DNA from 2 places in the Halopseudomonas sp. SMJS2 genome. Region 2 is predicted to be linked to the other one. Evidence: predicted binding sites of a transcription regulator. Region 2 holds the regulator's gene; the other holds the start of a gene.
What was found. The regulator sigma-54, encoded in region 2, starts transcription at its own class of promoters, with help from an activator protein. The targets are predictions, from matches to a motif close to ANTGGCATNNANNTTGCTNT.
Positions count from the first base shown of each region.

Region 1: the regulator sigma-54 is predicted to act here: its motif matches at 1,316-1,335, upstream of flgB (flagellar basal body rod protein FlgB).

Region 1 is NZ_CP123445.1:1,180,314-1,183,522, reverse strand. It holds gene flgD (flagellar hook assembly protein FlgD) at 1-393, opposite strand, end outside; gene flgC (flagellar basal body rod protein FlgC) at 406-858, opposite strand; gene flgB (flagellar basal body rod protein FlgB) at 861-1,265, opposite strand; gene QAO71_RS05655 (protein-glutamate O-methyltransferase CheR) at 1,449-2,276, opposite strand; gene QAO71_RS05650 (chemotaxis protein CheV) at 2,320-3,209, opposite strand, start outside.
Region 2 is NZ_CP123445.1:653,633-656,841, forward strand. It holds gene ptsN (PTS IIA-like nitrogen regulatory protein PtsN) at 1-51, opposite strand, end outside; gene raiA (ribosome-associated translation inhibitor RaiA) at 72-380, opposite strand; gene QAO71_RS03155 (RNA polymerase factor sigma-54) at 479-1,978, opposite strand; gene lptB (LPS export ABC transporter ATP-binding protein) at 2,063-2,788, opposite strand; gene lptA (lipopolysaccharide transport periplasmic protein LptA) at 2,775-3,209, opposite strand, start outside.

The DNA of each region.
Region 1 (3,209 bases), 530 kb from region 2:
GTCGTAAACGTTCACCCTCACCGCACCGCTGGCCTGCGGCAACGCCAACTGACCGGTAAAGCCGGCCTCGGGATCAACCATTGCCTTATCCGTCGGTACCACCACAGTCCGGCCCACCAGAGACGAGGCCTGCAACGCCTGGGAAGACTGGAAGCTGCTGGCCATGGCCTCCATGGTGCTGTTCATCTTCTCGATGCCTTCGACGGTGCTGAACTGCGCCAGTTGCGCGATAAACTCGCCATTTTCCTGGGGCGCCAGCGGATCCTGGTTGTTCAATTGCGCGACCAGCAGCTCAAGAAACTCGTTCTTGCCCAGCTCATCGCCCTTGGCAAAGCGGTTTTGATCAACCTTATATTGATCCAGCAGGCTGTTGCCGACGCTGATATTGCTCATCTGCCCACTCCCTTATTGGCCCAGCGTCAGCACGCGCTGCAGCATGGTCTTGGCGGTATTCATGATTTCCACGTTAGTTTGATAGGCCCGCGAGGCAGCCATCATGTTGGCCATTTCCTCCACCACGTTGACGTTCGGATAGAACACGTAGCCCTCCTCGTTGGCCATGGGGTGATCGGGCTCGTAGCGCGACTGCAGCTCCGCATCCGACTCAACTACGCCCAGCACCTGCACGCCCTGCCCCGCCTGGTCGGTGGGCGCGAACAACGAGCCACCCAGGGCACCGTCCATCGCCTGCTGCTCGTTGAACACCGTGGCAAATACGGCCTGCCGGGCGCGGTAGGTCTGATCAATGCTGCTGGATACGGTCTCGGCATTGGCCATGTTGCTGGCCACGGTATTGAGCCTTAGGGATTGGGCGTTCATGCCGGAACCGGCAATATCGAATACCTGATTGAGCGACATGATCAGTCTCCGCGCAGGGCTGTCATCAGCCCTTTGAATTTGCTGTTGAGAAAGGTGAAGCTGGCCTGGAAATCGATGGCGTTTTCCGCGTAGCGAGCCTGCTCGGCCTGGACTTCAACGGTATTGCCATCCACCGATGGCTGGCTGGGGATGCGATAACGCAGGCCCGCTGCCTGATCGATGAAACCTTCGACATCCAGGTGCCGGGCATGGGTGCGAGTCGCCTGGAACGGGCGATCCGCGCCAGTCTGCTGGGCTTCCAGCACACTGGCGAAATCCAGGTCGCGGGCCTGATAGTTGGGGGTATCGGCATTGGCGATATTGTTCGCCAGCACCGCAGCACGGTCGGCACGAAAGTTCAGTGCCTGCTCATGCAGCCCCAGTGCGCGATCGAAGCTCAAACTCATAATGACATTCCTCACTGTGGCCCGATGGCCAGAGTTCTGATGCCAGGTTATAAGCAATAGCCGTGCCTATTACATAAATTTCTTACATATCAACTAGTTGAGAAATAAGAAGCGCATCAGGCGGCAATATCCTTCCGCCTGATGGCAAGACTGTCGTGGTAAAACGGCAAAAGCGGCGCAGGCTCAACGAGCCTGGTAGATGATCCCCGGATTGCATTGCACCATGCGGTACAGTTCGGGCAGGCCATTCAATGCCTCGGAGGCACCGAGCAACAGGTAGCCGCCCGGTTTGAGGGTGGCATGGATACGTCGCAGGATGTCCTTCTTCACCTCGGCGGAGAAATAGATCAACACGTTGCGGCAGAAGACGATATCGAACCGGCCGAGCACCGCGTAGCTGTCGAGCAGATTGAGCTGGCGAAATTCGACTCGGCTACGTACCGGCACCTTCACTGTCCAGCGGCCTGGCTCCTGCTGATCGAAATAGCGCGTCAGTCGGTCCTGCGACAGGCCTCGGGCGATCGCCAGGCTGTCGTACTGGGCGGCGCGGGCTGCTGCCAGCATGTTGCTGGATATCTCGGTGGCGACGATCTGCGCCCCACCACGCAGCTGGCCGGGATTGGCCCGCTCGTACTCGTCTATGGTCATACTCAGCGAATAGGGTTCCTGCCCTGAGGAGCACGCCGCCGACCAGATGCGCAAGCGCTGCCCCGGTTGATTGCCGATGAACTCCGGAATCAGCCGGTCCTTGAGAATTTCGAAGGGATAGTTGTCACGAAACCACAAGGTCTCGTTGGTGGTCATGGCGTCCACCACCAGCTCGCGCAACCCCGAGCGCGGCTGCTGCTGGATATGCCGCATCAGCTCGCCCAGATCACGGATACCGCGCTGCTCCAGCAGTCGATTGAGCCGGCTGGCCACAAGATACTGCTTGTTGTCGCCCAGGACGATACCGCAGGTTCTTTCGAGATAATCCCGGAACAGGTTGAAACTCTGATCAGCAATGCTCACGCAGTTCGCTCCAGGCCAGATGCATGGCAGATGCTATCAGGCTTCATGTGTCGGTCGCCTGCAGACGCTGGATAACCCGGTCAGCCAGATCGTCAGGGTTGAATTTCGCCAGAAAGGCATCCGCGCCAACCTTGCGCACCATGGCCTGGTTGAATACGCCGGAAAGCGAGGTGTGCAGCATGACATGCAGGCCCTCCATTCGCGGATCACTTCTGACCTCGGCCGTGAGAGTGTAACCGTCCATCTCCGGCATTTCGATATCCGAAATCAGCATCAACAGCGAATCGCTCACCTGAACGCCGGCATCGGCTTCGGCCTTCAGCCAGTCCAGCGCCTGGCGACCATCGTTCAGCGCAATCACCTCGATGCCCAAAGTCTCCAGGCAGCGGATGACCTGCTTGCGCGCCACCGTCGAGTCATCGACCACCAACACCTTGCGACTGGTGGTGGCCGCCAGCGTCTGTACTTCCTCAGTCTGTGCCTGCTGCGGCACGGTCCGCTCACCGGCGAGCACTTCGGCCAGCACCTTCTCCACGTCGATGATTTCCACCATTTGCTCATCGACCCGCGTTACTGCGGTCAGGTAGTGCTCCCGGCCGGCGCCCTTGGGCGGCGCATGCACGTCGGACCAGTTCAGATTGACGATGCGTTCCACGGCTCGCACCAGAAAGCCCTGTACCCGGCTGTTGTACTCGGTGATGATGACAAACGCGGAGGACAGGTCCTCCAGCTCCCGACCACCCGTGGCCTTGCCCAGATCAATGATCGGCAAGGTTCCACCGCGGATATGTGCCACGCCCCGCACCATTGGATTCAGCTTGGGCAACGAGGTCAGCCGGGGGCACTGGAGCACCTCCTTGACCTTGAATACGTTAATGCCGTACAGCTGCCGACCGCCCAGCCGGAAGAGCAGCAGCTCGAGCCGATTCTGTC
Region 2 (3,209 bases):
CGGCACACTGGTGAAAGTAAGCTGGGGGGTGAGTACGTTATCTATCTGCATGAGTTCGCTGCTTTAAAGCCTTACCGGTCATTGACGCCTTGCTGGCGACCAATGTGTTTTTCCTTGTGTTTGATCAACTGGCGATCCAGACGGTCGGCCAGCAGGTCGATGGCGGCATACATGTCGGTATGCTCCGCCTCGGCAACCAGGTCGTTGCCGGCAATATGTAGGGCACCTTCAGCTTTCTGCCGAAGCTTGTCCACCTCCAGGGTGATCTGAACGCTGATGATCTTGTCGAAATGCCGCTCGAGACGGGCCATTTTTTCGGTAACGTAATCACGTAGTGCGTCGGTGATATCGAGCTGAAGACCAGTGATGTTCATTTGCATAACACTTCTCCTGATTGGCTTGATAAACCGGAGTACCGTTTTTGGTGACTCCCATGGTGCCACTTCTCGTTGCCGATTTCATTGATTCAACAATTGATTCAGACCAGACGTTTCCTCTCGCTGGATGGCGCTATGTTGAGGGACTCGCGGTACTTGGCGATGGTCCGTCGCGCGACATGGATGCCCTGTTCCTCAAGTAGACCAGCGATCTTGCTGTCACTCAATGGTTTCTTCGGGTTTTCCGCCGCGACCAGCTTCTTGATCAGCGCCCGGATGGCGGTGGAGGAGAACTCGCCGCCCTCGCTGGTGCTGACATGGCTGGAGAAGAAATACTTGAGCTCGAAGATGCCCCGCGGCGTATGCATGAATTTCTGTGTGGTCACCCGGGAGATGGTCGACTCATGCATGCCCACGGCTTCGGCGATGTCGTGCAGTACCAGCGGTTTCATGGCTTCTTCGCCATGTTCGAGAAAGCCGCGCTGATGCTCGACGATCTGGGTTGCGACCTTCATCAACGTCTCGTTGCGGCTCTGCAGGCTCTTGATGAACCAGCGCGCTTCCTGCAGATGGTTGCGCAGGTAGGTGTTGTCGTTGCTGCTGTCAGCTCGCTTGACCATGGAGGCGTATTGGCTGTTGACCCGGACCTTGGGCGCAGCCTCCTGGTTCAGCTCGACGATCCAGCGGTTCTGGTCCCGCCGCACGATGACATCGGGAATCACATATTCTGCTTCACCGGAGGCGATCTCGCCGCCGGGGCGTGGGTTCAGCGTCTGGATCAGCTCCACCACCTCGCGCAGCTGATCCTCCTTCAGCCGGGAGCGGCGCATCAACTGGGCGAAATCGCGGCTGCCGAGCAGCTCCAGGTGGTCGCGGACCACACGTTTGGCCTGCTCCAGCATGGGCGTGGTGTCGGGTAACTGCTGTAACTGCAGGTGCAGGCATTCGCTCAGGTTGCGGGCGCCAACACCGGTCGGCTCGAACTGCTGAATCCGGTGCAGCACCATCTCGACCTCATCCAGCTCCACTTCGAGGGCTGGGTCGAGGGAGGTCAGAATGTCTTCCAGGGATTCTTCCAGATAGCCATCGGCGTTGATGCCATCGATCAGGGCGATAGCGATCTGATAGTCGGTGTCCGACAACGGCAGCAAATTGAGTTGCCACTCAAGGTGGCTCTGCAGGGTCTCGCCAGTGCCGGTGCGCGCGGTAAAGTCCCAGTCTTCATCATCTGAACTGGGCAGGGAGCTGGCAGAGGTCTGATAGATATCCTCCCACTGGGTGTCGACCGGCAATTCGTTGGGAATCTGCTCGTTCCAGTTGCCTTCTTCTTCGCCGTGGCTGTGCTGGTCAATGGCCTCCAGCTCAACGGGCTCGGGCAGGGCCGTGGCGGGGGCATCGTCGTTGCCAGCGGTATCGCTCGCACTGGGGCTGAAATCATCATCGCCGTCGTCGGCCAGCTCCAACATGGGATTGGCTTCCAGTGCTTCCTGCACTTCCTGCTGCAGATCCAGGCTGGACAGCTGAAGCAGCCGAATGGCTTGCTGCAGCTGTGGAGTCATGGTCAGCTGCTGCCCCATTTTGAGGACGAGCGTTGGTTTCATAGTGTTGCGGTTTACCTTGTGCGCTGTTTAAGCCATTGAGAGACAACCAAAAACATGGCCAGCATGCCTCATTCCGTTGGGCTTTTACAAACGGAAGGCATGGCCCAGATACACATCGCGTACCAGCTGGTTGGCGAGCACTTCCTCGGCGTCACCTTCGGCGATGATATGGCCGTCATTGACGATATACGCCTTGTCGCAGATATCCAGAGTCTCCCGCACGTTATGGTCGGTTATCAGTACGCCGATGCCCTTGTCCTTGAGGTGCTGGATGATCTGCTTGATATCATTGACCGAGATCGGATCGACCCCGGCGAAAGGTTCGTCGAGCAGAATGAACTGCGGATCGGTCGCCAGTGCGCGGGCAATTTCAGCGCGGCGTCGCTCTCCACCGGACAGGCTCATGCCGGCGCTATCACGCAGGTGATGGATATGGAATTCACGCAGCAGGGAATCCAGTTTGCCTTCGCGGCCCTGGCGGTTCAGGTCCGGGCGGGTTTCCAGAATCGCCATGATGTTGTCCGCGACGCTGAGCTTGCGAAAAATGGAGGCTTCCTGCGGCAGGTAGCCGATGCCCTGGCGCGCCCGGCCGTGCATCGGCAGGCGGGTGACATCCTGGTCATTGATCAGAATGCTGCCCTGGTCTGCCTTGACCAGGCCGACGATCATATAGAAGCAGGTGGTCTTGCCGGCGCCGTTGGGGCCGAGCAGGCCGACCACCTCGCCACTCCTGATCGACAGGGATACATCCTGTACTACCTTGCGCGATTTGTAGGCTTTGGCCAGGTGGCGTGCTTCAAGTTTCGTCATTGGTTGCCGGCTCGGTACGCTTGCGTGGCTGGATGATTATCTCGATGCGCTCGGCGGACTCCCCTTCGGCGGCATCGGCTCGACCGGCGTCTACCACCTGGCGCTCGATGTCATAGCTGACACGCTGGCCCTGGAAGGTATTGCCGGATTGTTCGAGGAAGGCCTGGTCGATCAGGACCACGCGATTGGCGGCGGCGTGGTATTCGATGGTCTGGGCCCGCGCGTCCACTGGACTGCCGTCCGCTTCGGGCTGCTGCCGGTAAGTGGCAGGCGAGCCCACCGAGACGACCTTGCTGACGTCGCCGGCGTCGTTGGTGGTCAGGGTCACGCGATTGCCGGTCAGGCGCATGCTGCCCTGGGTGATGATGACGTTGCCGGTATACACGGCGGTGCTGCGACGATCGTCCAGGGTGGCGGCATT